3 regions of the Candidatus Nitrosoglobus terrae genome follow, and region 1 is predicted to be linked to each of the others. Evidence: predicted binding sites of a transcription regulator. Region 1 holds the regulator's gene; each other region holds the start of a gene.
The links. Region 1 encodes sigma-54, which starts transcription at its own class of promoters, with help from an activator protein. Its sites were predicted from a motif close to TGGCANGNTNCNTGCTT; they were not measured.
Positions count from the first base shown of each region.

Region 2: the regulator sigma-54 is predicted to act here: its motif matches at 2,292-2,308, upstream of TAO_RS09540 (PEP-CTERM sorting domain-containing protein).
Region 3: the regulator sigma-54 is predicted to act here: its motif matches at 3,159-3,175, upstream of TAO_RS04415 (PEP-CTERM sorting domain-containing protein).

Region 1 covers NZ_AP014836.1:1,765,774-1,771,436, reverse strand. Annotated here, with positions in the region: gene rapZ (RNase adapter RapZ) at 1-669, opposite strand, end outside; gene TAO_RS08390 (HPr kinase/phosphorylase-related protein) at 779-1,303, opposite strand; gene TAO_RS08385 (PTS sugar transporter subunit IIA) at 1,319-1,804, opposite strand; gene hpf (ribosome hibernation-promoting factor, HPF/YfiA family) at 1,824-2,144, opposite strand; gene TAO_RS08375 (RNA polymerase factor sigma-54) at 2,170-3,624, opposite strand; gene lptB (LPS export ABC transporter ATP-binding protein) at 3,693-4,418, opposite strand; gene lptA (lipopolysaccharide transport periplasmic protein LptA) at 4,430-5,663, opposite strand, start outside.
Region 2 covers NZ_AP014836.1:262,242-267,904, forward strand. Annotated here, with positions in the region: gene TAO_RS01270 (TonB-dependent receptor) at 102-2,021, shown strand; gene TAO_RS09540 (PEP-CTERM sorting domain-containing protein) at 2,354-3,253, shown strand; gene TAO_RS01280 (carbon-nitrogen hydrolase family protein) at 3,370-5,049, opposite strand; gene TAO_RS01285 (hypothetical protein) at 5,351-5,611, shown strand.
Region 3 covers NZ_AP014836.1:902,360-908,022, reverse strand. Annotated here, with positions in the region: gene nhaA (Na+/H+ antiporter NhaA) at 1-62, opposite strand, end outside; gene TAO_RS04425 (3-deoxy-7-phosphoheptulonate synthase) at 344-1,405, shown strand; gene TAO_RS04420 (DUF938 domain-containing protein) at 1,434-2,108, opposite strand; gene TAO_RS04415 (PEP-CTERM sorting domain-containing protein) at 2,126-3,070, opposite strand; gene TAO_RS04410 (DMT family protein) at 3,449-3,796, opposite strand; gene TAO_RS04405 (hypothetical protein) at 3,833-4,297, opposite strand; gene TAO_RS04400 (inositol monophosphatase family protein) at 4,409-5,203, shown strand.

The sequences.
Region 1 (5,663 bases):
TAAATCTTGTTTCATATTGGCGACGATCTTATGGCGCTCAAGATAGGAAATAACTTCTGGATCGCGCCCCGTCAAGGGGCGTAAATGGGGTTCCCAATGAGGATTAGGTAGGCAGCGGACATCGAACACAAAATCAGCATCTAAAGGAACTCCATGCTTATAGCCAAAGGATTGAAATAATACTGACATCTCTGTAGAGGCGCTATTGCCAATTCGTTCGCTAATTAAATCTCGTAGCTGGTGCACTGTAGTGCACGTGGTGTCTATCCTAAGGTTAGCTTTCTCAGAAATAGCTTCTAGTAAGTTTCGTTCATGGCGAATTGCCTCTGCTAGAGGGATATGACCGAATGGGTGCTTACGACGGGTTTCACTGAAACGTTTAAGGAGTGTTGCATCATTAGCATCCAAGAAGATAATACGACACTCAATTCCTGTGCTTTCAATTTCCTTTAGAATCTGAGGAAATTGTTTTAATTCTTGGGAGAGATTACGCACATCGATACCAACAGCAGCTCGCAGTCGATTAGTACTTCCTTGCATTTTCTGGGCAAAATGGGGGAGAAGATCGATAGGGAGGTTATCAATACAGTAATAACCCTGATCTTCTAAAGCATGAAGAGCGATGCTTTTTCCTGATCCTGATACCCCGCTAATGATAATCAATCTCATTGGATCTACACTAGTTTTATTTTAAGCGAAGTTCATCTATGAATAATGTATGTATACAAAATAGAATATTATAAAAACTGTTATCTTTTTCTTAACCTAGCAGTAAGCATTAGATAGATTTATTTTGTCGCTTTTGTAGCTCAAGTAAGGCATCATAGTTTTTCAACCGTAGCTGATAATCTTGAACAGCTGTTTCTATCATGGTTGCCTGTGGAATATTTCCTGCTAAAGGTAAGGTAAGCTCAGTCATTTTAATGCCTAATTGCTCCCATTGGCCTAAGCTACGGGTTAGTGGCTCAATATACTTATTAGGAATAAGGCGAATAACGAAATCAAGTGGGTGATGATCAATAATAGCTTGATCGCCATAAATAGCGCGGATATTGATGACTCCTAGGCCGGGTACTGCTAAAAAATCCTGTAATATATAAGGACAGCTGCCTATTAGTTTAGTAGATCCTTCGCGATGAAAAATGGGAGTGTCATCAGCAATTAGATGGTGCCCTCGTCTAATTAACTCTAAAGCTAAACTACTTTTGCCAATACCGCTTTCTCCAGTTAATAGGACTCCTAAGTTAAAAATCACTAGCAGTACCCCATGGCCTATTGCGCTGCTTTGGCTAGGGGAATCCATTTCGTATGAGCTCGCTTAATGATTAATAATGTTATTGACTGTTGTGGTTTGTTCCCATTTTTTCAGGGCTTCTAGCAAAGTATTTGGATCTTTAGCATCTCGTAAATGGTCCCGTAGCTTATGGTTACGAAATATTGCTGCTAATTGGGAGAGTAGTTGTAAGTGAGTTTCTGTTGACTCTTCAGGGACGAGTAAGGCAAAAAATAGGTCTATTGGCTGCTGATCTATGGCATCAAAATCAATTCCTTGTTCTAGACGCATAAATGCAACTAAAGGGTATTGACTACTACTTATACGGGCATGGGGAATAGCGACTCCTTTCCCAAGGCTAGTACTTCCAAGACGTTCCCTAGCAAGTAAACGTTCAAAGATTTCTTTTGAGTCTACGTCATCTGCACCGTGCGCCAGTAACTCGCTAAGTTGCTCTAATACTCGCTTCTTGCTGCTGGCAGTAGCGCCAATAGCAATTTTTTGAGGAACTAGGATCTCGGTAACTCGCATGTGCTTTCTGTATAATTCTTTATTTATTTTTTTCTTCTATCCCCTCACTACGATGATGATCGTTGAGTTTATCTCGTTGTTTTTTAGTCTGTCGGTGTAATTTATCAACTAGATTATCTATAGCCGCATACATATCCTCATCTTCAGATGAAGCAAACACGCTAACCCCTCCAAGGTGCAAGGTTGCTTCAGCCTTTTTCCTTGTTTTTTCAACGCTAAGTACTACATGAATACTAGACAATTGATCGAAGTGACGCTCTAAGCGCTGGCATTTATTTTCTACGTAATGACGTAACGCTTGAGTGACTTCGATATGGTGACCAGTAATATTTATTTGCATAACTACTCCTATTGTTTATAGCAGGTTAGATTAAACGTTTTCGCTCATGAGAGGTGGATATATTTAGGAACTCTCGATATTTAGCAATAGTACGCCGCGCTACTTTAATTCCTTGCTTAGCTAGGTTTTGCGCAATTTTGTCATCGCTTAGGGGGTTGCGGGGATCTTCTACTGCAATGAGTTTTTTAATGATTGCGCGAATAGCTGTTGCAGAACATTCCTTACCATTTTGTGAAGCCACGTGGTTAGAGAAGAAATGCTTCAGCTCATAAATTCCTTGGGGGGTATATATGTACTTGTTAGTAGTCACGCGAGAGATAGTTGATTCATGCATAGAAATTGCCTTAGCGATATCATGTAAAACTAAAGGTTGCATAGCTTTATCGCCATATTCTAAGAATGCTTGCTGACGATCGATAATGCAGCAAGCGGTCTTAAGTAGCGTTTCATTACGATTATGCAGGCTTTTTAAAAACCAACGGGCTTCTTGGAGCTGGTTTTTAAGGTAGCTGTTAGTGAAACTACTATCCGCGCGTTTAATAAGATTAGCATAATAATTATTCACTCTGAGGGTGGGTACTATGTCAGGATTAAGCTCAACTTCCCAGCGGCCATTACCACGTTTAGTAACATAGATATCAGGTACTATATATTCTACTCTATTGGCTTGTATTTTATTTCCTGGACGAGGGTTAAGCGTTTGAATTAAGCGAATAGTCGCGAGTAGATCCTGTTCGGATAATTTCATTCCCCGCATTATTTGGGCGTAATCTCGTTTACTAAGTGCCTCTAGGTGGTGAGAAATCAGTTTTTTAGCGTCTTCTAACCAGAGAGTATCAGGTGGGTAGCGCTTGAGTTGTAGTAGTAGGCATTCACTTAGGTTACTTGCTCCAATACCTGGGGGATCAAAATTTTGTATGCGGTGTAGCACTACTTTGACATCATTAGGATCAATCACTATATTTTTTTGTAAATCTTGCATTATTTCTGTGAGAGAATCGCATAAATATCCCTCATCATTAATAGCATCAATAATGCTAGCTGCAATAGTAAAATCTTTTTTATCAGTAAAAGATAAATAGGCTTGCCCAAGCAGATATTCTTGCAAGGTTTCTTCATTATTTTTTTGGTGAGCTAAGTCTGATAAGATCTCCTGCTCGGAGGAAGTGAGTAACAATACGCTATCATAAGTATCGCTCCAGCTGGAATCCAAGAGTAAATCTTCAGGGATAATTTCCTCTTTTAGAGAGGAGTTTAATTCGTTATTGTCAGAATTACACTCTTTTTGTAAAGCATGGCTGGGTAAATATTCCTGATCCTCCTCGCTTTCAATTTGCTCTAGTAATGGGTTAGATTCTAGCGTTTGCTGAATCTCAGTTTGTAGCTCTAGGGAGGAGAGCTGCAGCAGGCGGATTGCTTGCTGCATTTGGGGGGTCATGGTGAGCTGCTGCCCCAAGTGTAACTGAAGAGAAGTTTTCATGTTTGGAAAATCTGTTGTTATGGCAAGATTAGCTATAATATTAAGCAATAAATGTGCCACAAAGGCAGCTAAAGATAAAAATTATATCCTAAATAAACTTCTTTTACCCGCTCATTATTAAGAATTTCCTGAGGCTCGCCTTTAGCAATGACCTCCCCTGCATTAACAATATAGGCATGTTTGCAGATCCCGAGAGTTTCTCGAACATTATGATCAGTAATTAAAACGCCAATGCCGCGGGCTATGAGGTGCCGAATAATACCTTGGATATCAAGTACTGAGATAGGATCAACGCCAGCAAAAGGCTCATCTAATAATATAAACTGTGGATCTACTGCCAGTGCACGAGCGATCTCAACTCGTCGACGTTCCCCGCCTGAGAGACTCATGCCTAGGGTATCTTTTACATGCATAATATTTAATTCATGTAGTAAACTGTCGACTAAATCCTTGCGCTGAGGCTTTGTCAGATCGGATCTAGTTTCAGCTATAGCAGCAATATTGTCAGCGGCGGTTAGCTTACGAAAAACTGAAGCTTCTTGGGGAAGGTAGCTGATTCCTAGACGAGCGCGACGATGAATAGGGTAGTGAGTAATGTCATGGTGATCTAGGGAAATTAGCCCTTTATCAGATGGAATTAATCCCACTAACATATAAAAACAGGTCGTTTTACCTGCACCATTTGGGCCTAATAATCCCACAACTTCACCGCTTAAAAGCTCTAGAGAGACATCTTTAACAACCCATCGAGATTGATAGCGCTTGGCGAGATGATCTGCTGATAGTCTGCTCATGGATAATGTAATTATTTCGGCTGACTGGACTCTAGTAGTTGAATAAATCTCCCTTCGGCCCAACCTTCCAGTAGCTCGCCTTCTACGAGGGCAGTGAGATAGATCCAGGCTCCTTTGCGATCTATAATGGTGATTTGGGTATGGGGCTGAAGAAGGGCTACCTTGTTACTTTTAATATTAGCGCTAGCGTATAAACTTAGCCAATCTGCAGTGCGACCCCGATCTTGTCCGATCTCAATTTTTTGATTTTTAACTATCTGATTTTTAGAAGATTCTATAGGGATGGGAGAGGGGTGCGTAGAATTCATACTTGTTTCGGGTAATTGAATAAATTTTTTCTCAGCCCAACCTTCCAGTAGCTCGCCTTCTACAAGAGCAGTGATATAGAGCCATTCATCCTTGCGATCTATAATAGTGACTTGGGTCTGGGGCTGAAGACGGGCTACCTTGTTACTTTTAATATCAGTGCTAGCGTATAAATTTAGCCAATCTGTGGTACGATTTTGAGCCTGCCTGCTTTCAGATTTTTGATTTTTAACTACCTGATTTTTAGAAGATTCTATAGGGATGGGAGAGGAGGATATAGAATCTGTATTTGATTCAGGTAACCGAATAAACTTCTTTTCGACCCAGCCTTCTAGCAGCTCACCTTTTATGAGCGTAGTGATATGGAGCCACTCATCTTTGCGATTAATAATGGTGACTTGAGTACGTGGCTGGAGAAGTATTATTTGGTTACTCTTAATATTAGCGCTATCGTATAAAGCCAGCCAATCTGTGGTACGGCCTTGATCTTCTCCGCTTTTAAGCTGCTGATTATCGGCTACCTGATTTTTAGGAGGAGCTGCTAGAGATGGTGTAGAATCTGAGTTTTTAGGAGTAGAGTTAGAATTATTGGGTGAGGGTTCGACTTCATCAGGGCGGATAGTAACGTGTACACGCCCAGATCCAGCTTTAGAGCCTTGGCCTCTGACAATACGGTGCTCTGTATCATATACAATCCGATCTCCAGTAAACTCGTTTGTACCTTGCCAAACATGGGCTTTTTGGAAGAGATAGATAGTGGCATTATCGGCATGGTATTCTATTTTGAGGGCTTTAGCTCGCATATCTTCACTATCATCATTAGATTGCTGCCGATACCAAGCAGGCTGACCTTCCGCAATGGCTTTCTTGATTTTTTTCTCTGGAGTATAAAAAATAGTAAGCGTATCGGAGTCAATACGTAAATTGTCTTGGGTAAGG
Region 2 (5,663 bases), 1.5 Mb from region 1:
GCATTATTTTTCTGCCGGCGTACGCAGAACAGCAGCCAGCGAAGGAATTAGAACCCGTAACAGTAACGGCTCCTATACAAGAAGAAAGTTTAAAAATTAGAGTGCCAACGACTGTACTAAAAGGTGATGATTTGCGCCTGAAGATAGGAGATACCATCGGTAAGACTTTAGAGCAGGAGCTAGGTGTTGCTAATCAATCTTTTGGTCCTGGTGTGGGTAGACCCATGATCCGAGGCCAGAGCGGGCCGCGGGTGAGGGTGCTAGATGATGATATTGGTAGTAACGATGCCTCTTCGATCAGCCCTGATCATGCTGTAAGTACTGAGCCTTTATTGGCTGATCGGATCGAAGTATTACGAGGGCCAGAAGCTACTTTACTTTATGGTAGCGGTGCCATGGGTGGCGCAGTGAACGTTATCAGTAACCGTATTCCAGAGGATATGCTGAAACACCGATTGGGAGGGGCTATAGAGCAGCGCTATGATAGTACCACTAATGAGACTGCAACCGTGGCGAAAATAGAGGGTGGGCAGGGGCCAATAGCGATTCACTTGGATGGATTTTATCGAGATCATGGCAATATGGTGATTGGAGGCCAAGCGATTGATGAGGCTGCTGCTCGTTTTAGCGATCCTACACTGCCGGCACAGTTAGAAAATTCTAAAGGCGTACTGCCTAATTCGCGAGGAACCGCTATCAGCGGATCGGCTGGATTTTCTTGGATAGGCGATATAGGTTTTGCTGGGGCTTCTGTGAATCATTTGTTTAATGATTACGGTATTCCGATCAATGGCACAGGTGATGATATTACCCGTATTCATTTACAGCAAAATAGATATGATTTTAAAAGTAAGCTAGACAATCCTGTTAGCTTTGCCCAATCTCTAGTCATGCGTTTAGGTTATACCGATTACCAGCATGCCGAAATTACTAATAACATTGTCAGCGATTTTTTTGCTAATAAAACTTATGAAGGTCGGGTAGAGCTGACCCATCAGCCTATTGGACTGCTGCATGGAGTAGTGGGTTTTCACGGTATTGCCAGTGATTTTAGCGCTATTGATAAATCAGATGGCGATATTCTTATTCCCCATTCTCAAATTAACAACTTTGGCTTATTTGTGGTAGAGAATTTTGATCTAGGAGCGCTGAGCTATCAGCTAGGTCTGCGAGTGGAAAATGATAGGATTGCCCCTGATGCTAAAGGCTCATCTAGCTTTAATTATACGCCAGTGAGTTTTTCGGCCTCTGGGCTATGGGAAATTAATGATCAGCACAACTTGAGTTTAGCATTCACGCGTTCACAACGATCACCTCAAGTACAAGAATTATTATTTAATGGCTTTCATGATGCTACCCGTAGTTTTGAGTTAGGGAATCCTAACCTTACGACTGAGACCTTTCACAATTTAGATCTGGGCTATCATTTTCAATCGGATTGGATGCAAGCTGAGATTGATCTCTTTCAGAATTGGGCTAGTGATTATATTACCCAGCAGCGTAATGGCCAGTTTGTAACTGAAGAAGGAGATCCCTGTCCTATGGACACCCTTTGTCCTCCCGTGGTGGTTACTAGCCAAGCCAATGCCGTATTTAAAGGCTTTGAAGGTAAGCTGATTTTCCCAGTGATGGAAAATCATCAGGGGGCAATTAAGCTGACTTTATTTAGCGACTATACCCGAGGCCAATTTACCCATGGTGCTGATATACCCCGAATGCCGCCGCTGCGTTATGGATTACAATTAGATTATGCTAAGGCTAAATTTTCTAGTAATGTGCGATTAACTCGTGCCGAAACGCAGAAACATGCCGGCCAGTTTGAAGCGCCAACCCCCGGTTATATACTGTTAAATCTTGGCGCGCAGTATCAAGTGAAAGCTGGCCAGGATATCCAGCTATTAGCGTTCGCTAGAGGAACCAACCTGCTTAATCAAAATATCCGTAATTCTACTTCCTATCTACGTAACTTTGCACCCGAAGCAGGACGAGGAGCAGAAATTGGGATTCGTGTCAATTATTAGTGCTCGTGCTTGTTAACGAGATTTTCTTATCACCAGTTGATCTTGGCCTATTATTTTTTGGTAATAGATTTTTTTTATGCCTAATATAAAATTGTCAAGATTATTGACAATATTTAATAGCTTCTTGGCCGATTGTAGCTGGAGGTAGGGAGGTTTACTATGAAGTGTAAAGAATATGGATATGATTATCTTTGTTTTTTGTTAATTTTTTTTACAGCAACTGCTTGGTATAGAATCATAATATATTGATTTTTATAAAATAAAATATAAGGGCATAAAAATTGCATATCTATCTGTATTAGATAAGTAAAATTATAAATAGGAGTATACAGATGCGTTTAGCAATGATGTACGCTGTGATGCCCTTAGCCGTAGTTTCTATCGGTACTGCTCAGGCAACACCAGCAAATTTACTAGTAAATGGTGATTTTTCGCAAGTCACTCAGAATATTACCGGCTCTGCTCAATATGGTACTCAGACCAATGCTTATGGAGATTTCATTAAGGGATGGCAGGGGGGCTGGGGAGATGGCATCTGGTATCCAAATGCCGCTCAAGCTACAAGTGAAACTCCGGCGGGTCGAGTAGGTTTAGATCCACTGTCTGCAGTTACGGCGCCGCCAAATACAGATAGTGGCGCTTTTGTGGGTCTTAGCGGCGGTTCTTCAGTATATACCGACACCCTAATGGGTGGAGCGACTATTTACCAGCACTTTACGAATTTAACCCCTGGTGCCACTTATCAAGTAAGTTTTGACTGGGGGCTTACGCAGACTCAGAAGAGCAGCGCACCTACTCAGAGTAGTACACCTACTCAGAGTAGTATACCCGCTCAGAGTAGTACACCCACTCAGAGTAGTACACCCACTCAGAGTAGTACACCCACTCAGAGTAGCGGATCATCAGCTGATGCCTCAAGTTTTCTGAAAGTCTCGTTAGGTAAGAACACTCAAAATACTCAAACGCTAACGACTTCTAATGGAGAGTTTACCGGTTGGCAGCATACGACAGTCCAGATTACAGCTGGATCAAACCAAGCCTATCTGAATTTACAAGCCATGAGTGATACCTATAAAGCGCACCCAATGGCTGTATTGGCAAACGTATCAATGAGTCGGCTTACCTCGATTCCAGAGCCTTCTGCGTTTGCGCTTTTTGGGGTTGGTTTAATTGGATTAATGATTCCAAGCTTTTTTATGCCTAGCCGATGCAGGGTAGGCAATGAGATGTGAATATATTTTGAGTCGCTGTAACAGCATAGCGCAGCGGGAATAAGGCACGAGATCTAGAATGTTGACTCGTGCCTTTTATGCTTGGATTATTTAAAATTTAACAATTTACCCATAATTTAGCGTTTCTCAACTAAAGGCCCATAGGTTTTAGGAATACGATTAGCGAACATATGTACATTACTCATTAGGTTTTTTTGCCTTGTAGCCGCCAGCTCAACCACATCAAACACTACCTTATGCATTTCGGTAAAGAACTCAGTAACAGCTTCAACATCCCATGTTGGGAATTGTGAAGGGGGAACTACCAGACTTCCAGCGCTATAAGGGGCATCAATACGATTAGCAAGAATGAGTGCACATCGGTTATCTACCGCTAGCGTTAGGGCAAGATATCGGCGCTCATTGCGATTTTGTAATCGTGCCGGCCATAAGATGACATCAGCGCCATTGACCCCTAAGCAGCGGGCGGCTTCTGAGAACATAGAATCATATCCCATGATTATCCCAATTCGACCAAATGGAGTATTAGCCACGGGATATTCACTACCAGCTGTGGCCCATTTTCGCTCATCGGCGAATAGATGCACCTTGCGATAGGATAGGATGGTTTTACCCTCGGGGCCAATTAAAAAGGAAGTTGGATAGAGCTTTCCATCTATCTTTTCCACATTGGGCACCAATACGGCACACTTATTTTCTTTGCATAGGATAGAAAATGTCCTGACTAACTCAGCATTGAGATCCGCAAGCCTTTGAGCTTCTGCAGCATCAATACGCCAATTAGGTGAGGCAACATATTCAGGTAATACGATGAGCCGAATTCCAAATTGGGCGGCGTACATGGTTTGGGTTGCCACCTGATCTAAGGTAGTTGGCTGTGTTTCGCAGACATGGCTTTGTACGGCGGCCATATTAAACACGGCCTTACTGGGAATGATGGCTTCTTCATTAATGTTAGCGACTGCCGTTTCCTTATAGGGCTTAGTTAAGACGGTATAAGTATCGGGGCGGCGATCGGCAAATCTATCCGCCCCAAGACCTAAGTGTTTATTATCCGCTAGCGTAGGATCAATCTCGCTCACTGCTAACCCATGAGTATCCCATGGAATCTGAGCATGTAAATTTCCCTTAGGGTCAATGATCATGCTACCCCCAGGGTAGTGGATAGAGCGTTCTTGGCCAGATTTTGAGGCTGCACAAATCCAGACACCGTTCTCATAAGCCCGCGCGGGTCGCCATGTCTCAGCTTGGTCAATGAGGAAGAAATTTGCCATATCAACAATAACCTGTGCTCCATTAAGGGCTGTACAACGGGGGATTTCCGGTATGCGGCCATCAAAACAGATCATCATGCCTAATTTACCCAGTTCCGTGGCCACTACTGGAAATCCCCGTTCCCCAAAGGTAAACCAATTCTGATCATGCGTAGTTAAAAATTGCTTATGGTAGTGAAGGATTAAATCCCCTTTTTTGTCTAATAATATGCCCGTATTGAATATTTTTTGCCGCTCAGGATCCCATTCAATCATGCCACTGGCGATAAACATATCGTTATCCCGCGCCATTTTGGCTAATCCTTTAACGAATCGGCTATCCATCTGCCCGGCAACCTTGCGAGCGTGCTCTGGAGAATTATAGAGATAACCCGCATTCATGCATTCGGGAAATACCAACAACTTTACTCCTTGCATAGTGGCTTGCTTAACGTAATAATTACAGATCTCTAAATTAGCTTCTTCATCACCTAGCTTTGCAAGGGTTTGAACCACCCCAGCGCGGTATTCATACGATTTCATAGCGGTTCCTCATCTAGTTTTTAGGAATTGAGTTTACAGAAACCCTGATAGAGTTTAAGGGATTAATCTGTTTAAAAATAAACTAGATAATCCATAAATTTAGTTTAGATGAGGAGAAAGCCATTAGAAAGATTAAAAGAAGTAAATTATGGTTATCTATGAACTAGAAGCAGGCGCTTAAAGCGATGGTATTATTTGATGATAAAAAATCTAAATATGGAGTACTGAGCTATGATAGTAACTTGCTATGTTTGCGTAATAGCTCTGTTTGTACAGCAATTATGGAAAGCGGGGGAAAATAATGCCTGGATTAACACTGCGTGATGGGCTCCGGGGTAAATGCCTCAAAGGGACAGCTATTGAACTTTCCAATGATTCAAGCACGGGGGCAACACAGATCCTAGCTGAGAAATTCTTTCAGATTACCTATCCTATCCACAATCTACTGAAGGGTATCGAAGCCATTGGGCCCAACCGAGGCGGGCCAGTAGCTGTAATTGGCGAACGTGGTTTGGGTAAGTCCCACTTGAGCCGCACTCTACCTCTATCACGCTGTCAATGATGCCGCATCTGTTCGCTGCTGGAAGTGCTGTCGCCGTTTGTTGAAATTTCAA
Region 3 (5,663 bases), 860 kb from region 1:
TTGATGGGAGATAAAATGCGATTAAACAGCGATTCTAAAGGATAACGATTAATATCTGTCATAGACGATAAGGCTAAGATGATCTTAGAATTAGCGGATGCTAACCTAAAAAGTATACAGAATACTGGTAATACTGCCGTGTTACCTTCCAGCAAGTCTGAATTTTTTACAGTTAGCGATGTATTAAAATGAAGAGCATTTAAAATTGACCAAAATTGAGATACGAATAAAGCCTAAGTTTTTAATTCCTGATTATGTACTCATAATATTATTAAAGCAGGCGTATTTGCTCTAACCATTTCATAATATCAAAATTTATAGTAACTAGTAGACGTAAATGCCAATGAATTTTCCTACTGAAAATCTCCGAATTAAAGACCTAAAAGAGGTGATTCCACCCGCCCAGCTCCAAGAAGCGTTACCTATTAGCCAGAAGGCTTCAGAGACAGTCTATCAAACGCGACGATCCATTCAGGAAATACTCAATGGAAACGATGACCGTCTGTTAGTGATAGTGGGTCCTTGTTCTATTCACGATCCTAAAGCTGCATGGGAGTACGCCAAAAGGCTGAAAATACTGATTAATAAACTTACCAATGACTTGCTCATTGTGATGCGGGTTTATTTTGAAAAACCGCGCTCTACCGTGGGATGGAAAGGATTTATCAACGATCCTTATTTAGATGGTAGCTTTCAGATCAATGAAGGACTACACCTAGCTCGTAAGCTGTTATTGGATTTAGCCACCGCTGGAATCCCAGCCGGTACTGAATATTTAGACTTAATTAGCCCCCAATACATGACTGATCTGATTTCATGGGGAGCCATAGGGGCACGTACCATTGAAAGCCAAGTACATCGAGAGCTAGCCTCTGGCCTATCCTGTCCCGTTGGGTTTAAAAACGCTACTAACGGTAATCTGGATGTAGCCACCGCCGCGATTATCTCAGCCTCACGACCTCATCATTTTCTCTCGGTCACTAAAGCTGGGCATTCTGCTATCTTCTCCACTACAGGAAATCCGGATTGCCATCTCATCCTACGGGGCGGTAAGCAACCCAATTATGATCCAGAAAGCATAGATGAAGCCGCTACTAAGCTCATTCAGGCTGGGCTTCTCCCCCAAGTGATGATTGACTGTAGTCATGGTAATAGCGGTAAAGACCCTAAGCGGCAAATTTTAGTGGCCGAAAATATTGTGGGGCAGATTGCAGTCGGCGATAAACGCATTATTGGGATTATGCTAGAAAGTCATTTAGTAGCTGGCCGTCAAGATATTGTTCCTGATACCCCCCTAATTTATGGACAAAGTATTACCGATTCTTGTATGGGTTGGGAAGAAAGCGAGGAATTACTCTATCAATTTGCAGATGCTGTCCAGAAACGGCGGTTATCTCAGCAATAAGTATTTTTAATCTACCCAAAAATTGGGGTTAGGAATTTATCTTTTCGGATCGCTGCCAAATCAAAAACTGATTGTTGGCGGGCATAGCATAATCCTCTTTTAGCTCTAACCCCTGTTCCTCTGCTAACGTGTTTACCGCTTCAAAATCACGAATACCCCGCTCAACGTCTTGGGCTTTTAACCAAGAATCAAATTCAGCATTACTCAAGCTCGTATAGTTTCCCTGATAACGAAACGGCCCATATACACACAGTAAGCCCTTGGGTTTTAGCAGCGCACCTACCCCCTTAAAAAACAACTCCACCTCTTCCCAAGCTAAGATATGTAACGTATTGGCGCTGAATATATTTGCCACCGAGTCCAGCGGCCATAGCGGCTGATTTACATCTAACACTAGAGGCGTTAACACATTGCTTGGAGCAGAAAGGCTTACTAAATTTTCTTTTAGTATCGCTATCCCTTCCAGAGTCTCCGTAGGCTGCCATGTTAGATGGGGTAACTGCTTACCAAAATACACCGCATGCTGACCTGATCCGCTCCCTATTTCCAGCACCTGATGGCAACCTTTAAGCACTCTTTTAAGAATTTCCAAAATAGGCTGCTTATTATTTTCGCAAGCTTGAGAGAAATACTTCATACGTTTAGTAAACTGTATAAAATCCCGACTGATCGCGTGACGATCAATCGGGAATAGCCACTTCAAAATATCATTGAAGTAGATTAAAGAGATTGACTGGCCGCGCGTCGACCCATCACCCCCAATAGCCCCACCCCTAACCCTAACAGCGCTAGGCTTGAGGGTAGGGGCACATCTACTGGCTTGAGTATTACAAACCGATTTGCATCTGAATATGGTGTTCCGTCACTCAATTTTAGATCTACTTGGCCTAATATCCAGCCATTATTATTGATGTAAATAGGATCATAAAAGCGTGTAATGCTATAGCTGAGACCGTCATAATAAGGAGCCGCTCCTGTATCCAGTTTATTACTAATCAGATCCGTAATATTATAGGCAATACCCTTATCATACAGGGTAGCGACACCATCTACTGTGGCTATCCGCTGCCCTTGATCATTTTCATCCGGACTAAAATGGATTGAAGGGGCATAGCTAAAATCAGTGATCTCCTTAAAAGGCACCAATTCTCCCGTATCTGCTTCTATTAGTTCGCTACCGCTGATGCCCTGAGCGGGATTGAGGTTACTGTAATTAAGGATGTATTCATGATACTGGCCTGCACTGTTTTTGCCATAGAAGATATCCTCGCCACCATAGAAAATAACGGGAAGGCCAAGCTCATATATTTCACCTTTAACGTAACCACTACCATTGATCGTTAGACCCTCATCATGGTAGATATTCTCCACACCTATAGTTGGCGAACTATCACCTCCAGGATAATATAGAGGGCCAACGTAGCTATTGTGATGTCCATTACCTATCACTTTGTTCTTATCCGTAATCCCAATAGCACCGTTAAATCCAACCGAATTGAAGAACATAATCTCCGCCACATAAGAAGGCACCGCGTAAGCATTGGGGGTAGTGATGAACCCTAGTAAAATTATACTGGCAGTTAAAAGCCCCTTAAGCTGAAAGCTCACTTTAGTCATTACATCAATATTCTTTACATTCTCGTTCTTAATTTTAAAAATTAGCACGATATAAAACCTCTGTTCTTAGTTTTTAAGTGTTTTGATGGGAATAGCCCTATATCAGGGAGAAAGCTATTCCCATCATTAAGGTTTCTAGCAATATTCGTGCCTTTATTTATTTTAGCTTTAAATTCAATGAGATAAATTAAAATTTATCTTTTATCTTTTATCTTTTATCTTCAAAAATGTAAAAATTAATGACACTTAATGGGTTCTATCTCAAGGGGTTTGATTCTCTTGATGAGGGGGATAAAAGGCTCGTCTTTTAAATATTTAACCTAAAATCAATAATTTATAAATTTATCATCAGTTTGAATGAAGCTTGGATCTTACGATTAGGCAGGTGTTAAGTTTTTTGACACGGTGGAAAGCCTAAATGAAAACTTAGCTAGATTCTCTAAACATGAAATACACGGCTCCCAGCATACATAACGCTGCCCATAGGTAATCCCGTTTTAACGGTTCATGGAGATAAAATAAGGCAAAAGGAACAAAGACAGATAGGGTAATGACTTCTTGTAAAATTTTAAGCTGGCTAACACTTAAAACTGTATACCCCAGCCGATTGGCGGGGACTTGTAATAAATATTCAAAGAAGGCAATGCCCCAGCTGACAAGGGCTGCAATAATCCACGGCTGGTGATTTAACGTTTTAAGGTGAGCATACCATGCAAAGGTCATAAATAGGTTGCTTAAACAGAGCAAACCCACGGCGGCTATAATGGGGTGCATACATATAACTCCCAATCATTATCTTAATGAGAACTCCTAGAGGCTATGATTACCCATCAATCCCCCGATAATAATCACAATACCGATCAGCAGCAGCACAAGATGCATATGATGCATTCGTTGCCATGCTCGCGCTTCGTCCCCGCCGGAACCCTTCATGATCTTTTTTAGCACCCCGCTGGGACCGAGGATAAATAGCATCACCATGAATAATAGCCAGTAGGCAAACATTCCGCTTAGCCACCAGAATTTTGCCATCCCGAATAAAGGCCACCAGTGCTGTATCGCCACCATATACAAGCCGGAAGCCCCCACCAGCAATATGGCAACGCGGGCCTGTAATCCAAAGCGGCGTTCAACCGCACGGAATGCGTCCTGCTGCGAGCCAAACGCACCCTGGCGCAAGGCGGGCAAAAATGAACACGATACAAACGCTAAGCCCCCAATCCACCAGATAACAGCCAGCACATGTATCGCCACGGCAATTATAATCCCCGTCATAATCTCTCCTTTAAAAGCTTTTAAATCAAAGGCTACCTCGTAGAATACATAATGACAACAATATGAGAAAGGGCTTATTTTCTTAACTATCCTAGGAGTAAATCAATGCTTATGTATCCTAATTTAGAACAACTCAGCCAGATGATTGTGGGCATTGCTCAAGAGCAACTCTTACCTCGGTTTGCTACCGTTAAAAGCCAATGGAAAGCAGACGGCAGCCTACTTACCGAGGCGGATTTAGCGATGCAAAATCAGATCGAGCAAGCCCTTACCACCCATTGGCCTCAGTTTGCGTTTCTCAGTGAGGAGATGGAACAAGAAGCCCAACACCGGCTATTAGAAAATACGGATCAAGGAGTCTGGTGTCTAGATCCCCTAGATGGCACCCGTAACTTTGCTGCTGGGATACCTTGTTTCAGCGTTTCCTTGGCCTTGATTTTAAAGCAGCAAGTAGTATTAGGAATCGTGTATGATCCGCTACGCAACGAATGTTTTAGCGCCCAAAAAGGCCAAGGGGTACAGCTTAATGGAAAACCCCTAGGACAGCACCGCCCTATTTCTTCATTGCAAAGCGGTATTGGACTGGTGGATCTTAAACGCTTGCCTTCTGATCTAGCTGCCCGCTTAGCCACAAATCCCCCTTACAGTTCTCAACGCAGTTTAGGATCCGTGGCCTTAGATTGGTGTTGGATAGCCGCTGGTCGTGGCCATGTTTATCTTCATGGCCGGCAAAAACTCTGGGATTATGCCGCCGGTAGTTTAATACTGAGTGAGGCGGGAGGCCATGCCCTCACTTTAGCGGGAGAGCGGGTATTCCAGCCTACCCTTCAGCCTCGATCAGTGGCCGCAGCGCTAGAAAAAGCCCTGTTTCATGAGTGGATCTCTTGGTTAAACATTACCCACTAAGTTTTTAAAGCGTAACGCTAGGCTTATTTTAATACCTTTAGCTGGATACAGCGCGAGGATACTAGGGTTAAGGGAGTTATCCACAAAAATTGTGGATAACTCTGTGGATAACACAAAATTTAATGGTTGTAAGCCATGCAGCAACAAGCTTCATAACAATTTGGTGATAAAATATACAGTTATAATAAATTAAATAAAATCAAATAGTTATAAACTATAGCAAAAATAAATACCCTATCGTCTAGGGATTAAATCCAATTCATCACCCACGGGATAAGTTTGTGAGTATTTAAAATAAACTCTTGACTTTAGCCAAACAAATAGCCTCCTGATTAATCATTTTTAACTCAGGGAGGGGTTTAAAATCATATATTCAATTAGGTTAGTCGATAACTATAATAGGCTGCATAGGTAAATAAGCCCTTTTAGACGTTATAGTTATAACAGTAGTAAAATTTCA